DNA from 3 places in the Phyllobacterium sp. T2-21 genome. Region 3 is predicted to be linked to each of the others. Evidence: riboswitches for the same ligand, from Rfam matches in the RefSeq annotation. Region 3 holds a riboswitch; each other region holds the start of a gene.

Region 1 (6,002 bases), on a different replicon from region 3:
TCGCTCTTGTTCAGCACGATCAGGTCGGCGGCACGGATCTGGTCCTCGAACAGTTCCTCGAGCGGGCTGTCATGGTCGAGCGATTCGTCCTGGATGCGCTGGGCATCCACCTTGTCGTGGTCATCGGCAAAGCGGCCTTCGGACACGGCGGAAGCGTCGATCACGGTGACGACACCGTCAACCGTCACCTGCGTCTTGATCTCCGGCCAGTTGAAAGCTGCAACCAGAGGCTGCGGCAGCGCGAGGCCCGAGGTCTCGATGACGATATGATCCGGACGGTCCGGACGGTCGAGCAGCTTGGTCATGGTCGGGATGAAATCATCGGCCACGGTGCAGCAGATGCAGCCATTGTTCAATTCGATCACATCCTCATCCCGGCAGGCTTCGATGCCGCAGCCCTTGAGCAGGCCGCCGTCGACACCAAGATCGCCGAACTCATTGATGATGAGCGCGATGCGCTTGCCATTGGCATTTTCGAGCAGATTGCGGATCATCGTGGTTTTGCCCGAACCGAGAAAACCGGTGATGACCGTTGCTGGAATCTTCTGACCCTGCATATTCCTATCCCTTCATGGTGAGCGGCAGCCCGGCTGCCACGAAATAGACTGTTGCCGCGGCCTGTGCCACGGCCTGATGGAGACGTCCGGCATGGTCGCGAAAATCGCGCGCCATGCGGTTCTCCGGTACAATGCCGAGACCCACTTCGTTCGAAACCAGAACGATCGAGCCCGGAAGTTTCGGCAGCACTTGCATGAGCTGCCGTGTCTCGGCGGTGATATCGCGCTCGGCCATCATCAGATTGGTCAGCCAGAGCGTCAGGCAATCGACGAGGATCGCTTTTCCTTCGGCTGCAACCCCCTGCAGGGTGTCCACCAGATCGAGCGGCTCTTCGATGGTGTGCCAGGATGATCCGCGCTGCGCCTTGTGCAGGTCGATGCGGACTGACATTTCCTCGTCCCAGGACCTGCCGGTTGCGAGATAAACGGGCTCAAGGCCGGAAGCCATGATCAGGCCTTCGGCAAAGCTGGACTTGCCCGAGCGGGCACCGCCGAGAATGAAGGTCACGCCGTGATTCAGCTGGGGCATCGCCGTCACTGCAATCGCGATGATCCGTCAGGTACGATCAAGCGGAATGCGGGCGGGGAAACGAGCGCGTATACAATGCGAGCAGCCATAACAACCTCCGTGCTGGGCCTGAAGGGACACGACCCTTCGGTTCTTGGGCAGGATTGCCCCGAGCGCTTCCTGGGAAACGCTCTATGACTGGCAGGTCTCCTGGCTCGCGGGTCACATGATGAATGCCGCCTTCCCGGTTTCCCAGTGGCTGCCTTCTGCATATGCGTCAGGCTTTGCATTGATCCTCGCCGCTCTACAGTCGCGGGGTCGGCTGCGGTGGGGTCGCCCTTGAGGGTACAACCGTCGCATTCCCTTTTGATCCCTTGGCCTTTGGCCAATATGGGAACCAATCATGGCTGGGACGTTATTCACCCCCCACGGGAAATGTCAATGGAATCCGCGCGGTTTGCTCAGGGAGTAGTGGGTGGTTCGACAAGCTCACCATGAGGGAGGTGGAGGATTGCAGGGGATATGTTCTGCAATCTCCGCGATTAGCATTGCAGCCCACCCATCCCCTCATGGTGAGCTTGTCGAACCACGCACCGCAGCACATGCAAGCAGCGCGTCCACATCCAGCACTGTTTCAAGCTCGGCAGCGATACTGTCCAGCGCGGCGTCCACCCCGGCCTTGTAGTCGAATGTTTCAGCGGCAATGCCCATCGTGCCCAGCAGCGCGGCACGAAACCGGTCCGCCGCAAAAAGCCCGTGCAGATAGGTGCCGAACACCTTGCCGTCCGCCGATATGGCGCCGTCATCGACGCCGTTGATGCGCACGGCGGGGCGCGAACAGTCCGGGCCGGTCGTCCGGCCCAGATGAATCTCGTAGCCATCGAGCGGCAGGTCGAACGGCAGCGACTGCGCCGCCACGTTGCGCACGGTCTTTTCCGGCTCCATCACCGTATCGATATCGAGATGCCCAAGCCCTGCCGTCTCCGTCACGCTGCCCTCGATGCCGTCGGGATCGCGTACGGTCCGGCCGAGCATCTGGAAACCGCCGCATATGCCGATGATATGGCCGCCGCGCCGCCGGTGCAGGTCGAGATCCCTGTCCCAGCCGTTCTCGCGGAAGCGCAGGAGGTCGCCGATGGTGGATTTGGAACCGGGAATGATGACCAGTCCCGCATCGGCAGGCAGCCGCTCGCCGCTGCGCACCATCACCACATCCACCTGCGGTTCGGCCATCAGCGGGTCGAGATCATCGAAATTGGCGATGCGGTCGAGCACCGGCACGGCGATCTTCAGCGCCCGGCCCTCGCCCTTCACCAGACGTTCCAGCACGACGGAATCCTCGGCCGGCAGCCGCGCCGCGTCCTTCAGCCATGGCACCACGCCGAATGACGGCCAGCCGGTGAACTGCGTTATGGCTTTCAGGCCGTCATCGAACAGCGAGACGTCGCCGCGAAACTTGTTGATGATATAGCCGGCAATCATCTCGCGGTCTTCCCGCTGCAGGATCGCATGGGTGCCGACAAGCGAGGCGATCACGCCGCCGCGATCGATATCGCCGACCAGAACGACAGGCACATTGGCGCGGATGGCAAAGCCCATATTGGCGATATCGCCCGCCCGCAGGTTGATTTCGGCGGGAGACCCCGCTCCCTCGACGATGACCAGATCGGCGCCCTCACGGACGATGTCCCACGACGCCATGACCGCATCGAGCAGCTGCGCCTTGAATGTCTGGTAGTCGCGCCCCTTGGCCTGGCCCCAGACTTTGCCCTGCACGATGATCTGGCTGCCGGTCTCCGATTGCGGTTTCAGCAGCACCGGGTTCATATGTACCGAGGATGGTACGCCGCAGGCGACGGCCTGCAGCCACTGCGCCCGCCCGATCTCGCCGCCATCGTCGCTGACCGCCGCATTGTTCGACATGTTCTGCGGTTTGAACGGCCGAACCTTTAATCCGCGGTTGCGCGCAAGCCGGCAAAGTCCGGCCACCAGGACGGATTTACCAACATCTGACCCTGTTCCCTGCAACATGATTGCGTGCGTCATGGGCTTTGAGTAGCGGATATGTCTTTCTCTTCCTAGCCCCCGGCAAAACCTATCTGAATCGTTGCGCGGCCCCGCGCTTGCGATAGAGTGGAAATCAAGAGGAATACAGGGAGGTTATCATGGATGCGGTCGTTGATACGGCGTCCGGCCAGTTCGAACTCAATGAGGATCAGCTGGCGATTCAGGACATGGCGCGCGCCTTCGCGGCGGACCGCGTGGCGCCGAACGCGCTGGCCTGGGACCGGGACAAGCATTTTCCCGCCGATGTGATTCGCGAGACCGGCCCGCTCGGCATGGGCGGCATCTACACCAAGGAAGAGTTCGGCGGTTCGGGATTGAAACGCCTTGATGCGGTGCTGATCTTCGAAGCCCTGTCTGCCGCCTGCCCGGCCTTCTCCGCCTTCATCTCGATCCACAACATGGCGACATGGATGATCGATCTCTACGGCAATGACGAACAGCGCCAGCGCTTCGTGCCGCAGCTGATCTCGATGGAATGGCTGGCGAGCTATTGCCTGACCGAGCCCAATTCCGGCTCGGATGCCGCCGCCCTCAAGACCCGCGCGGTGCGGGACGGCGACCACTATGTCCTCAACGGCGCCAAGCAGTTCATATCAGGCGCAGGCGATACCGACCTTTACGTCACCATGGTGCGTACCGGCGAAGATGGCCCGAAGGGCATTTCGACCCTGATCATCCCGAAGGACGCGCCCGGCCTGTCCTTCGGTGCCAATGAACACAAGATGGGCTGGAATGCCCAGTCCACCCGGCAGGTGATTTTCGACAATTGCCGCGTTCCCGTGGAAAACCGCCTCGGGGCGGAAGGCGACGGCTTCAAGATCGCCATGGGCGGCCTTGATGGCGGACGCCTCAACATTGCCGCCTGCTCGCTCGGCGGTGCCCAGTCCGCCCTCGACAAGGCGGTCGGCTATGCGTCCGAGCGCAAGGCGTTCGGCAAGGCGATCAACCAGTTCCAGGCCCTGCAGTTCAAGCTGGCCGATATGGAAACGGAACTGTCCGCCGCCCGCGTCCTGCTGTACACCGCCGCGTCAAAACTCGACCGCAAGGCGCATGATGCATCGAAATGGTCGGCCATGGCCAAGCGCTTCGTCACCGATACGGGCTTCAACGTCGCCAATGATGCGCTGCAGATTCATGGCGGCTACGGCTACCTGCACGATTACGGCGTGGAAAAGCTGGTGCGCGACCTGCGCGTCCACCAGATTCTGGAAGGCACCAATGAAATCATGCGGGTGATCATTTCCCGCTCGATGATGGGCCGCTGAACCACACCGCATCCGATACACAGAGAACTATCAGGGAGAATGCTGCGATGACGACAGTCGCTTTTATCGGTCTTGGCCATATGGGCAACCCCATGGCCGCCAATCTGGTCAAGGCAGGCCATACGGTGCTGGGTTTTGATCTCCTGCCGGACAATCTGGCAACCGCCAAAGCCAATGGTGTGAGCATCGCGGCAAGCGCGCTTGCCGCCGTTGCGGATGCCGATGTCGTCATCACCATGCTGCCCGCGGGCAAGCACGTCCTGTCCGTCTATGCGGAGATTGCCGGAAAGGCCAAACCGGGTGCGCTGCTCATCGATTCCTCGACCATCGATGTCGATTCCGCCCGCAAGGCGCACGGCATCGCCAAGGCCCATGGCCTGCTCTCGGTTGACGCTCCGGTCTCCGGCGGCATCGGCGGTGCGGCGGCGGGCACCCTGACCTTCATGGTGGGCGGCGCCAGCGACGCCTTTGCTGTCGCCGAGCCAATCCTGAAACCCATGGCCGGCCGCATCGTCCATTGCGGCGAGCCCGGCGCCGGTCAGGCCGCCAAGATCTGCAACAACATGATCCTTGGCATTTCCATGATCGGCGTCAGCGAAGCCTTCACGCTGGCTGAAAAACTGGGGCTGTCGCATCAGGCGCTGTTCGACGTCGCCTCGACCTCGTCGGGCCAGTGCTGGTCGCTGACCACCTATTGCCCGGTCCCCGGCCCCGTGCCGACATCCCCGGCCAATAACAGCTACAAGCCGGGCTTTGCCGCCGCCCTGATGCTGAAGGATCTGAAGCTGTCACAGGAAGCCGCCAAAAGTGTTGGTGCCGCGACACCGCTCGGCCAGCACGCGGAAGAAATCTATGCGGCCTTCGGCGCCGCCGGGAACGAAGGTTCGGACTTCTCCGGCATCATCAATTACCTGCGCGAGGCCACGCGTGAAGGCTGACCGCGCCGGGAAAAGCCGGGAAATTTTCAAAATTTAGATTTGCTTAAGCTCTCGCTAACCTCGCGGTAACGATGTCCGGTTAAAACTTTGCATGGAGCGGACAAGACCCTGCTCCATGCTCCGGATCAGGTACTGCGTACCGGAGCTGTAATTTCTGCCAGCGTATTGTACGGCAGAAAGCCATGCGTCACTTGGCAAAAAACCGCACTGTTCCTCACGGACAGGGCGGTTTTTGACTTGGGTCTTCATCAGAGAACAGCACAAAGAAAAACCGCCGCCCCGACAGGACAGCGGTTTCCGGAATAGTCCGATGCGTGGACGATCAGCCGGCCGAACGGGTCCAGATGAACGAAACCGCCGACGCGATGCCGCTCTTGGCATTGCCGGATGGCGCATTGCGCTTTTCCGTGGCATTCCAGGCAATGTGGACGCGATTGTTGCGATTGAAGATGTAAAGCATTTGGGCACCTGAGGGTAAAAACATTTGTTGCCGCTCAAATGCGCTTTTTGCCTAAAGTTTGATCACGTTTTTTCGCCATGGCGTGTCGCATTTACAGCAACGACCCGTGCAAATTTGCATGGCAGCCATGCTGAAACCGCATCCCTGTTGCCGCAATTGCTGGTGTTCTCACGGAAACACCAGCAAAATCAACGATGGCGCGGATAG
Region 2 (6,002 bases), on a different replicon from region 3:
TCCTCGATGATCGACAGACACTCCAGCAGATGCAGCCGGTCATTCCATGGCTGCATCTGGTCGAGGTGCGGGTAAGACTGAGGAACGCCCATGTTCATTGTGTACCTATGCTACCTTGCTGAGCCGCGTATCGCCGCCGGAGAGACGCTCTTCCATGAACCTGCAGTACCATTCGAGGAATTGCAGCACGCCGCCTTCATGCTCGGGCGAATAGGGTCCGGGCTCGTAGGCGGGCGAACGGATGCCGAATGCGTTTTCCTCGACGATCCGGCGGTCCTGGTCATTGGTCTCGAGCCAGACATGCGTCAGTTCCTCGATGGTGTAATCCACGCCCTCGACCGCATCCTTGTGCACCAGCCATTTGGTGGTGACCTGCGTTTCATCCGGGCCGAGCGGCAGCACGCGGAAGGAAATGGCATGGTCGCCGAGGATATGGTTCCAGGTGGTCGGGTAATGGAACAGCAGCAGCGAGCCGATCTGCTTCTCGTTGACACTGTCGCTGAGCTGCCGGCCGACGGCGCGGCGCCCGCTCATCGTATAGCTTTCCGCATCGCGCAGCAGCGGCACACGGGTGGCGCGGTACTGGCCGTCATCGGACATGCGGAAAATGCTGGGCAGGCCTGCCGCTTCGCAACGCTGCCAATGCGCGGCAATTTCCGGATCGTCTGCGGCGCCCTGGACACCGCTCACGCTCGGCGCTTCCGGGAAGGTCTTGCACAGCTCGGGATGATTGGCCACGCAGTGATAGCACTCGCGGTTGTTTTCCCAGACCAGCTTCCAGTTGCCCTTTTCGACGATGGTGCTCTGATAGGCGACCTTGGTTTCGGTGAGGTGGTGCGGCGCGAGATAGGGTTCGATCAGCGCGCGCGTCGCGCTGAAATCGACAGGATTCTGCGCCAGGCAGATGAAGATGTAACCGCCGACGCTTTCGCACTGCACCGGCTTCAGGCTGTGCTGGCTGGCGTCGAAATCATCGCCCATCTGGCGGGCGAACAGCAGGCGCCCGTCAAGCTCGTAGGTCCACTGGTGATAGGGGCAGACGAGCTTGGCCGACGTGCCGCGCTCGGCCGAGCAGACGCGCGAGCCGCGATGGCGGCAGGAATTGTGAAAAGCCCGGATCTGGCCCTGGCGGTCGCGCACGATGACCACGGGATAGTCGCCGACCTGCACCGTGAAGAAGTTGCCGGGCTTGGCGACTTCGCAATCATGGCCGATGAACAGCCAGTCGCGATAAAAGATGTTCTCCATATCCAGCCGGAAATAATCCGGATCGGAATAGAAAGACTGTTCAAGGCCGTAGCCGGGTTTCCGGTTTCTCAGGTTCCGGAGCAGTTCGTTGCGTATATCCATGTCGTGTCCTCGCCTCGATGTTGCGAAAGAACTGACTGGTGGTGACGGAGGAAGAACGCCTGCACGGCCAGCCACCGGCTGGTGCCCGCACAGAATCATGCTCCTTGATCGCCCACCGCGATCAGTCGGTTTTTGGTACCGAGGCTGGTTTCCGGGCTCTGGAGTTGCCGTATCGGCTGTCACGACGCCTTCCCGGGGTTGTGACCCAGTGGCTGTTATGCCGTGTTTCACTCCACTACCGTTGCGGGGGCAGCGCCGGGTTTCCGACCGGCTTCCCAATTCTCCGCTTCCCTAGAAAAGCGGCACCTCAAGTGCCCCGATAAAAGCATCAGGCACCCAAAAAGAATAGGTGCGGAAACGACATCGCATTTACGTAAGACGACACGCCGGGCGCGTGTACACTATGTCGCAGATTGGCGATCAAACGGCCTCTGGTTCAATCCAGAACCACCAGTTCCTCGAAATGATTCATATCGGCAAAACTGCAGAATGCGGGCGGATTCAACGCAATGACCGGCGATTCACGCCGGATGAATGCTAGGCAATCATCCAGAAGTTCCTGCCAGGCCCCGAGCCTTTCATCCGGGAACCGCGCGATCGGATAGGCCAGCGTGATGTGGAAGACATAGGTGTCGTGATCAGGATGCCGGTAACCGAACGGCACGGCCAGTTCGTCGCGCCAGGCGCGCATGATGCGCTCGTCATATTCGCTCGCACCGGCCACGGTCAGGCCTGCGGGCGTGACATCGATCACCTCGACGTTGAATGGTCCGCATCCCTCGAAATCCTGCAGGCGATCCACGTAAAGCCGCGTCATGTCGTCGATGCTTGTCTCCAGTGGAACATCATCTGGCCAATAGGACGGGCGGCGGCGATATTCGATAATGCCCTGAAACAGCGTCATGTGCAGGCTGGAGACGGGGGTAAAGGCCAGTTGGCCGGCATCGGGCATCGCCAGCATCCGGTCGCGCACGGCAATGACCGAGGCTTCCGACTCGGAGCCCTTCACCAGATGGCAGACCACCGTATTGCCGGGTTCCGGCTGAAAGACGCCCGCGCCGTTGTAGCGTCGGCCGAGATGCACCGGCGGTTCCGGGTGCAGGCTGGCGGCAAAGCGGGCAAGCGAAGGCTTGATCAGGTCGAGCATGGGAACCCCGTGACGAGAGAAGACGATGCAACCGCCATAGGACAGCTCTTTGTCAGACTGATGAAGCCCCGCCCCTTTTCCTATGGCCGGTGGAGATATTCCTCGATCGACGCCTGTTTCATTTCAATCGAGAAACCCGGCAGCGACGGCGGCATATAGGCGGCATCCCGGATGTTGCAGGGATCGACAAAATGTTCGTGCAGATGGTCGACATATTCGATCACCCGCCCCTCTTTCGTCCCCGACACGGCGATGTAGTCGATCATCGACAGATGCTGCACATATTCGCACAGGCCGACACCGCCCGCATGCGGCCAGACGGGTAGTTCATATTTGGCGGCAATCAGCAGCACGGCCAGCACTTCATTGAGGCCGCCCATCCGGCACGAATCGATCTGCACCACATCGATGGCGCCTTCGGCGATGAACTGCTTGAACATAATGCGGTTCTGGCACATCTCGCCGGTCGCGACCTTCACAGGCTTGATTGCCTGCCGGATCTTGCGGTGGCCCGCCACGTCATCCGGGCTGGTCGGCTCCTCGATGAAGAACGGCTTGACGAAGGCAAGCTTGTTGACCCAGTCGATGGCCTCGCCCACTTCCCAAACCTGGTTGGCATCGATCATCAGGATACGGTCCGGCCCGATCACCTCGCGGGCAATGGTCAGGCGGCGGATATCGTCTTCAAGATCGCGGCCGACCTTCATCTTGATGTGGTTGAAACCGGCGTCGACCGCTTCCTGGCAGAGGCGGCGCAGCTTTTCATCGGAATAGCCGAGCCAGCCCGCCGATGTGGTGTAGCAGGGATAGCCTTCCGCCTGCAGCGTCGCGATCCGCTCCTTCTTGCCGTTCTCCGCCTTGCGCAGGATGGCGAGCGCTTCCTCGCGCGTCAGCACGTCGGTGAGGTAGCGGAAGTCGATGATATCGACGATTTCTTCCGGCGTCATCTCGCCGACCAGCTGCCAGACCGGCTTGCCCGCTTCCTTGGCAAGCAAGTCCCAGACCGCATTGACCACCGCGCCCGTCGCCAGATGCATCGCGCCCTTGTCGGGCCCGATCCAGCGCAACTGGCTGTCGCCGGTGATGAAGTGCCAGAAACGGCCGGGATTTTCCTTCACCCAGTCCAGTTCCAGCCCGACGACGAGATGCTTCATCGCTTCAATCGCCAGGCAGCAGATTTCATTGCCGCGACCGATGGTGAAAGTCAGCCCATGGCCGGACAAAGCCTTGTTGTCCGTATCGAGGATGACGTAGGCGGCGGAATAATCCGGGTCCGGGTTCATGGCGTCCGATCCATCCAGGCTCTGCGAGGTGGGGAAGCGGACGTCGAAGACGCGAAGATCGGTAATGCGGGTCACAATATGCCTCTTGAATAAGGTTGCGGGTCAGCACGCGTTAGACGTCGGCGCGTGCCACCTGTTTCTGGGTTCCAAGGCCGTCAATGCCCAGCTCGATCACGTCACCTGCCTTGAGGTAGCGCGGCGGCTTCATGCCCATGCCGACGCCGGGCGGCGTCCCGGTCGAGATGATGTCGCCGGGATGCAGCGACATGAACTGGCTGAGATAGGAGACGAGAAAGGCAACGCCGTAGACCATGGTCCGGGTCGAGCCGTTCTGCATGGTCTCGCCATTCACCTTCAGCCACATGCCGAGGTTCTGCGGGTCGGCCACTTCATCTTTCGTCACCAGCCACGGACCGGTCGGACCGAACGTGTCGCAGGATTTGCCCTTGGTCCATTGCCCTGCCCGCTCCGTCTGGAAGGCGCGCTCGCTGACATCGTGCACGGTGCAGTACCCCGCGACATAATCCAGCGCCTCGGCTTCACTGACATATTTTGCCGTGCGGCCGATGACGATGCCGAGCTCGACTTCCCAGTCGGTCTTTTCCGAACCGCGCGGAATGACCAGATCGTCATTCGGCCCTGATATCGCCGATGTGGCCTTCATGAAAATCACCGGCTCCGGCGGCACGGCCATGCCGGATTCCGCCGCATGGTCGGCATAGTTGAGGCCGATGCAGATGAATTTTCCGGTTCCGGCAACGCAGGGGCCAAGGCGCGGATTGCCCTCAACGGCAGGCAGGTTTTCGATATCGAGCGCAGACAATTTCGCCAGCGCTTCCGGGTCGAGCACGGTCCCGGCAAGATCGTTCACCTTGCCGGAGAGATCGCGGATGTGCCCCTTGGCATCCAGCACGCCGGGCTTTTCCTGTCCCGGTTCGCCATAACGTAGAAATTTCATCGTCTGTTCCTTCCGATTGCATGGGAGGAGGCTTCTGACAATTCATCCTGATGAGGGAGCTGGTGCGGTTGTCGAGAACCGGAGCGCAGTGGACATTTTCGTCCATGAGCACCGGAAGCGCAGAAAATCGCATCAGATGCCCATCAGGGTGGATTGGCAAAGTCTCCTAGACGGTCCAGCCGCCATCGATGTTGTAAGCCTGCCCCGTCGTGTAGGTCGCACCGGCGAGATAGACGGCAAGGTCGGCAATTTCCTCCGGCAGGCCGAGACGGCCCATCGGCTGGCGCGCAATGAAAGCCGCGCGCGCGGCTTCGTAGTCGCCGCCAGCGCGCATGCGCTGTTCCAGCGACGGGCTTTCCACCGTGCCGGGGCAGATCGCGTTGCAGCGGATGCCCTGCGTTATGTATTCGGCCGCCACCGACTTGGTCAGGCCGAGCACCGCCGCCTTGGTAACGCCATAGGCGAAACGGTTTGGTACGCCCTTCACGCTGCTGGCCACCGACGACATGTTGATGATCGCACCATCGCCGCGTTCGATCATGCCGGGCAGAACGGCGCGGATCGTGCGGATCATCGCCCGGACATTCAGATCGAGGGCGAAATCCAGATCCGCATCGGGCATTTCCAGGATGGAACCGCCATGGACGAACCCGGCGCAGTTGAAGAGCACATCAATCGGACCGATCTCGCCCGCAACCTGATTGACCTCTTCGGTTTTCAATACATCCAGCTTGCGCGGCTTGATCCCTGCCTCTTTCGGCAGCGCATCGAGCAATTGCTGGTTGATGTCAGTGGCATGGACGATCGCGCCTTCGCGCGCAAAAGCCAGCACTGAAGCCCGGCCGATGCCCTGCCCTGCCGCTGTGATCAAAACCCGCTTGCCTGCAAGCTTACCCGTCATTTCAAACCTCCATTTGGCACATTGAGGTGCCCGTCATATCAAGTTGTTCTGCGCTCGGCGATCAGGATATGGTCCGCCGCAAGCACGACTTCATCACGTTGATTGAGAACTTCGCAGCGCTCGACCACGCGCCCGCTTCCCGGGCGTTTCGGATCGTCTTCCTTGGCGCTGATGGTCACGCGCGTGCGGATCGTGTCGCCGATGAAGACCGGCCGCACGAATCGCAGACGGTCATAACCGTAGGAGAACGCCACCGGATTGATCAGGCTGGCGGTGAGGCCGACACCGATGGAAAAGATCATCGTGCCATGCGCAACCCGCTGGCCGAACGGCGTGGTCTTGGCAAATTCGGCATCCATATGG
Region 3 (6,002 bases):
CTTCCACAGGGCGATATCCGCCTGCATCGATACCTCAGTTGGCATCCAGTGATTGTTGCAGCCATTGAGATATTTCTCCCAGGCCCAGTGATATTTGAGCGGCAGGAGCTGGTTGACGTCGGCACGTGAGTTGATCATCGCCTTGTCGTCGACGCGCACACGGCCACCGCCGCGTACGATATCGCCAAGACCCGTGGCATCGGCGGCGGGTGCCTGATCCGGTGCAAGGGCGGGATGGATGGCGCGGGCCGCATTGGCGGCAGCTTCGGTGTTGGTCCAGTCAAGCATGGTCTTTTCCTTCAATTCATTGCAAAGCATGTGTGGCAGGCGCGGTTGCGCGCTTACTGGCAGGCTTCACAGTCCGGATCATTGATCAAGCAGGCATTGCCGGCCGGTTCCGACAGGATGATCGGTTCGGCAGCCGGCTTGGCGGCGACAGCGTTGAGCTTGCCATCGGTACCTTTCAGCGTGGACTTTTCCACGTGCGAGGCGGAGCGCGAGCGGAGGTAGTAGGTCGTCTTCAGGCCGCTGTTCCAAGCGAGGCGATAGAGCTCGTCCAGCTTCTTGCCGCTCGGGTTGGCAATATAGAGGTTGAGGGACTGAGCCTGATCGATCCATTTCTGCCGGCGCGAGGCCGCGGCAATCAGCCATGCGCTGTCGATTTCGAACGCTGTGGCATAGAGCGCCTTGAGGTCGGCGGGAATGCGGTCGATTTCACCCACCGAGCCGTCGAAATATTTCAGGTCCGAAATCATCACCTCGTCCCATAGCCCGCGCTGCTTCAGGTCATGCACCAGTGCAGCATTCACGACGGTGAAGTCGCCCGACATGTTGGATTTGACGAATAGGTTCTGATAGGCGGGCTCGATGGACTGGGCAACGCCGCAAATGTTGGAAATCGTTGCGGTGGGGGCAATCGCCATGGTGTTGGAATTGCGCATTCCGGTTGTCGTCACCCGCTTGCGCAGGGCTTCCCAGTCAAGGGTAGTGCTGCGGTCCATCGAAAGCCTGGCACCAGTCGCCGTGCGGGCCTGATCGAGCAGTTCAATGGAATCGATCGGGAGAATGCCTTTTGACCAGAGCGAACCGCTGAAGCTCGGATAGCTGCCGCGTTCGCCAGCAAGATCAACGGATGCCGAAATGGCGTGATACGAAATGGCTTCCATGCTGAGATCGGCGAAAGCCACGGCCTCGTTGGAGGCATAGGGAATACGCAGAGCCTGCAATGCATCCTGGAAGCCCATCAGCCCGAGGCCGACCGGACGGTGACGCAGGTTGGAATGGCGCGCTTCCGGGATCGTGTAGAAGTTGATGTCGATGACATTGTCGAGCATGCGCATGGCCGTTGCCACAGTGCGCGCCAGACGCTTGAGGTCGAGACCTTCGGCTGCAATGTGATTGGCAAGATTGATCGAGCCGAGGTTGCACACCGCAACCTCATCCTTCGATGTGTTGAGGGTAATTTCCGTGCACAGGTTCGAGGAATGCACCACGCCGACATGACCCTGCGGCGAGCGAATATTGCAAGGGTCCTTGAACGTGACCCATGGGTGGCCCGTCTCGAACAGCATCGTCAAAATCCGGCGCCAGAGATCCAGTGCCCGCACGGTGCGGAAGACACGGATTTTCCCGCGTGCGGCCTTGGCTTCATAGGCCTCGTAGGCGGATTTGAATGCCGCGCCATAGAGGTCGTGCAAATCCGGCGTCTCGTCGGGTGAGAACAGGGTCCATTGCTCGTCCGCCTCGACGCGGCTCATGAACAGGTCAGGCACCCAGTTGGCGGTGTTCATGTCGTGGGTGCGGCGGCGGTCGTCACCGGTATTCTTGCGCAGATCGAGGAACTCCTCGATGTCGACATGCCAGGTCTCGAGATAGGCGCAGACCGCGCCCTTGCGCTTGCCGCCCTGATTGACCGCGATGGCCGTATCGTTGGCCACTTTCAGGAACGGTACAACGCCTTGGCTTTCGCCGTTGGTTCCCTTGATATGGGCGCCAAGACCACGCACGGGCGTCCAGTCATTGCCGAGGCCACCGGAATATTTTGCCAGGAGCGCATTGTCCTTCACCGCCTTGAAGATGCCATCGAGATCGTCGGCGACGGTGGTCAGGAAGCAGGAGGACAGCTGCGGGCGCAACGTGCCCGAATTGAACAAGGTCGGGGTGGAAGCCATGAAGTCGAACGACGACAGCAGATCGTAGAATTCGATGGCGCGTGCTTCCCGGTCGATCTCACGGGTGGCGAGGCCCATGGCAACGCGCATCAGGAAGGCCTGTGGCAGTTCGAACCGGATACCGCGTGTCTGCTGGAGATAACGATCATACAATGTCTGCAGGCCAAGATACTGGAACTGCAGGTCGCGTTCCGGCTTCAGGGCTGCTGATATTTTCCGCAGGTCGAAGCGGGCGAGTTCCGGATCGAGCAGTTCGGCTTCAATGCCGGCCTTCACATAGGCGGGGAAATAATCGGCGTATCGCTCCGCCATTTCATGCTGGGTCGCCTGTTCGGGCCTGCCGAAGACAAAGCTCAAGGCTTCGCGGCGCAGTTTGTCGAGAAGCAGCCGCGCGGTGACAAAGGAATAGTTCGGTTCTGTTTCAACGAGTGTGCGTGCAGCCAGAATGGGCGCAAGCGACAATTCATCGAGCGTGATACCGTCGTAAAGATTGCGCTGGGTTTCGCTGAGGATCGGTGCGGCGCTGACCCCCTCAAGTCCTTCACAGGCTTCATCGATGATGCGGGCGAGGCGCGCCGCATCGAGCGGTGCCCTGGTCCCATCAAGCAGGGTGACGCTGAGGGACGGGCCGGTTTCGGCCACGGGTTCAACCAGCTTCGCCCGTTCTCGCGCGCGTTCTTCCCGGTAGAGCACGTAGGCGCGGGCGACCTTGTGGTTTTCGCTGCGCATGAGGGCAAGTTCGACCTGATCCTGCACATCCTCGATGTGGAACAGACGGGCTTCACTGCTGCGGCGCTTCAATGTTGTCACGATGTCGGCGGTCAAGCCTTCGACGACATCGTGCACACGGCGCGAACCGGCAGCGACGTTGCCTTCGACGGCGAGGAAGGCTTTAGTGAGAGCAACGGTGATTTTCAGCGGGTCGAAGGGTGTGACCGAGCCATTGCGGCGAATGACGCGATAGCCGGGCTCGCTGGATGATGGCTGCAGTTCAGCGGGACGAACCGGCGACTGACCGTCGGCGCGGGTGGTTTGAAGAGAAAGAGACATGTGCTTATACCCCAAATGTTGGGGGCAAAGGTCGAGCGCACGCGTGCAAGAATCCGGTCAGCTTGCGGCCGACCATTGCAAGCGACACACCGGGACACCCCGCCCGTGGACGTTCATCATGTCATGGCAGGTCTCCTGGCTCACAGGTCGGCGCTGGTGTCGGCCTTCCCGAAGCGCGGCTCCAGTGGCATTGTCGACAACAACTCGCTGTTTACAGTTGCGGGGGCAGCGCCGGCATCAATGTCCAGGACATTTCACCGGCTTCCCTCTTAGCTCCCGGTCTTGCGACTCGGGGAGAACCATAACATCTATATTTAGTATCAAATCGCCGTTTTTAGTCAATAGGTGGATAGCGGCATCTTCACTTGCTCAGAACGCTGCGGATTGCGGCAAGACGAACGGCACGGATTTTCCGGGCACACCGCCCACCTTGAGCGCACATTCATAGACGCGCAGGATGCGGTCATCGGTCAAGACCTCCGTGGGGGTGCCCACAGAATCGGCCCTCCCCCTGTGCATGACCACGACCCGGTCGGCAAACATGGAGGTGAGGTTGAGGTCATGCAGGATAGCGATGACCCCGCCACCGCGATCGGCAAAGTCGCGGGCAATCTGCATGATGATCAGCTGATGTTTGATATCGAGGCTCGACACCGGCTCATCGAGGAACAGAAAGCGCGGCTGGCCGTCGAGCACCGGCTGCCAGACTTGGCAGAGGACGCGCGCCAGTTGCACCCGTTGCTGCTCGCCGCCGGAGAGTTCCTGATAGAACCGCCCGCCGAAACCCGCGAGGTCAACGCGCTCAAGCGCTTCATCGGGCAGTGTGTCCACGTTGTGGCGCGAAACACCGGAGCGGCCGCTGGTCATGCCCAGCTTGACGATCTCACGCACGGTGAACGGGAAGGACAGCGAGGTGGATTGCGGCAGGATCGCCCGCATGGTTGCCATCTGCCAGAGCTTCAGCCGGTCGATCGGCGTGCCGTTGATGCTGATGACGCCCTCATGCGGCAGATCACCGGAGAGTGCGCGCATCAGGGTAGTTTTACCCGATCCATTGGGTCCGACGATAACTGTGAATGCGCCGGCCTCCGCATCAAAGGATACGTCCGCGACGATTCTGTTTCGGCCGAGGGATACGAAGACATTGGAAACACGGATCATGGTCAGAGGTCCAGAATGCCGCGGCGGCGCAGCAATATCCACAGGAAGAACGGTGCGCCGACGGCTGCCGTGACGATGCCGATCGGCAGTTCCGATGGCGCAACAATCGTTCGGCTGACCGCATCGGCAATCAGCAGCAGGCTGGCGCCAAGGAGAGCGGCGGCCGGCAGGAGATAGCGATGATCGGGGCCGATCACGAGGCGCAGCAGATGCGGAACGACGACGCCGAGAAAACCGATGCCGCCGCTGACCGCAACCGATGCGCCGGTGGCGGCAGCGACGGTGACAATGGCGATGCGTTTGAACCGCTGTACCGGGATGCCGAGATGGCTGGCCGATGCTTCCCCGAGGGCGAGCCCGTTGAGGCCGCGGGCGAGGAACGGTGAAATGACGAGAGCGAGCGCAATGAGCGGGCCTGATGCGGCGATCTTGACCCAATTGGCTCCCGCCAGCGATCCCAGCCCCCAGAATGTCAGATCGCGCAATTGCTTGTCGTCGGCGACATAGACCAGGACACCGATATAGGCGGCGGCCATCGCGCCGAGCGCAATACCGGCGAGCAGCATGGTGGCGATGGATGTCTGTCCGCGCCGCGTCGCGACGTGGTAGAGGACGAGCGTGAAGATGAGGGCGCCGAAGAAAGCGGCGAGCGGCAAGGCATAGAGACTGAACAGGGCGATCACCGGGGCGAGGAAGGTTCCGCCGAGAACGATGATGCTGACCGCGCCAAGCCCGGCGCCCGCCGAGACGCCGACGATGCCGGGGTCGGCCAGCGGATTGCGGAACAATCCCTGCATGACTGCACCCGATACGGCGAGCGACGCGCCGATCAGCGCGCCGAGAATGACGCGGGGCAAGCGGATATCGTAAATGATGATGCGATCACGGACGGAGAGCGCATTGTCCGTGGTATCGGATCCAGCAATCAGGGACTTCACGACGGAGAGGACCGATGCATCGGATGCACCAAAGGCAAGGCTGAAAAGGACTGTGGCAACGAGCGCCACGCACAGGCAGGCAATGACCATGCGCGCAAACGCCGACCGGTCGCCCTCCGGGCGCAGTCTGCTGCCGCCCTGTGCGGAAGCAAGGACGGCAGGTTTTCTCAAGACGGTCTCACTCATTTGCCGAGTTCGTTGCCGTAAATGGCTTCTGCCAGCTCGTGAATTGCCTTGGGCGCACGCGGCCCGAAGCCCAGCAGATACTGACCACTCATGCGGATGATCTTCTTGTCCTTGCCGGCGGGCGTTGCGGCAATCGCCGTATTGGCAAGAAGGTCGGCATTGTCGGACGCATGGTCACCACCGCGGTCCATGACCAGAATGACGTCGGGTTTGGCCGTGATGATCGCTTCGTCCGTCAATGGCTTGTATCCGGGATATTCCGTGATCGCATTGTCGGCACCGGCCAGTGCAATGATCCCATTGGCTGCCGTTTTGGTGCCCGACGCCATGATCTTGCCGCCCTGAGCACTGAGGACGAACAGGACGCGCTTGCGGTTCTTGATGTTCTTCGTTGCGTCTTCAGCCGCCTGCAAATCGTTCTCGACCCGCGACGCCAGTTTTTCCGCCTTGTCGCCAACGCCAAGCGCCGTACCCACCACGCGTATTTTCGCCGCGA

What was found. A riboswitch is a leader RNA that binds a small molecule or an ion and turns the genes downstream of it on or off. The one in region 3 is predicted to bind cobalamin.
Region 1: linked by a shared signal. The riboswitch ahead of cobU (bifunctional adenosylcobinamide kinase/adenosylcobinamide-phosphate guanylyltransferase) and the one ahead of ACZ5FP_RS22745 (ribonucleoside-diphosphate reductase subunit alpha) in region 3 are both predicted to bind cobalamin.
Region 2: linked by a shared signal. The riboswitch ahead of ACZ5FP_RS17470 (aromatic ring-hydroxylating oxygenase subunit alpha) and the one ahead of ACZ5FP_RS22745 (ribonucleoside-diphosphate reductase subunit alpha) in region 3 are both predicted to bind cobalamin.

What each region holds. Positions count from the first base shown of each region.
Region 1 is NZ_AP027912.1:3,039,884-3,045,885, forward strand. Features, by position in the region: gene cobW (cobalamin biosynthesis protein CobW) at 1-557, opposite strand, end outside; gene cobU (bifunctional adenosylcobinamide kinase/adenosylcobinamide-phosphate guanylyltransferase) at 562-1,086, opposite strand; cobalamin riboswitch at 1,249-1,482, opposite strand; gene ACZ5FP_RS15265 (cobyric acid synthase) at 1,633-3,111, opposite strand; gene ACZ5FP_RS15270 (isobutyryl-CoA dehydrogenase) at 3,231-4,397, shown strand; gene mmsB (3-hydroxyisobutyrate dehydrogenase) at 4,427-5,335, shown strand; gene ACZ5FP_RS15280 (hypothetical protein) at 5,658-5,795, opposite strand.
Region 2 is NZ_AP027912.1:3,520,747-3,526,748, forward strand. Features, by position in the region: gene ACZ5FP_RS17465 (FAD-binding oxidoreductase) at 1-98, opposite strand, end outside; gene ACZ5FP_RS17470 (aromatic ring-hydroxylating oxygenase subunit alpha) at 106-1,350, opposite strand; cobalamin riboswitch at 1,476-1,675, opposite strand; gene ACZ5FP_RS17475 (DUF1868 domain-containing protein) at 1,787-2,497, opposite strand; gene ACZ5FP_RS17480 (L-fuconate dehydratase) at 2,578-3,855, opposite strand; gene ACZ5FP_RS17485 (fumarylacetoacetate hydrolase family protein) at 3,893-4,738, opposite strand; gene ACZ5FP_RS17490 (SDR family oxidoreductase) at 4,905-5,639, opposite strand; gene ACZ5FP_RS17495 (MaoC family dehydratase) at 5,678-6,002, opposite strand, start outside.
Region 3 is NZ_AP027915.1:128,442-134,443, forward strand. Features, by position in the region: gene ACZ5FP_RS22740 (ribonucleotide-diphosphate reductase subunit beta) at 1-288, opposite strand, end outside; gene ACZ5FP_RS22745 (ribonucleoside-diphosphate reductase subunit alpha) at 342-3,221, opposite strand; cobalamin riboswitch at 3,330-3,540, opposite strand; gene ACZ5FP_RS22750 (heme ABC transporter ATP-binding protein) at 3,591-4,382, opposite strand; gene ACZ5FP_RS22755 (FecCD family ABC transporter permease) at 4,385-5,506, opposite strand; gene ACZ5FP_RS22760 (heme/hemin ABC transporter substrate-binding protein) at 5,503-6,002, opposite strand, start outside.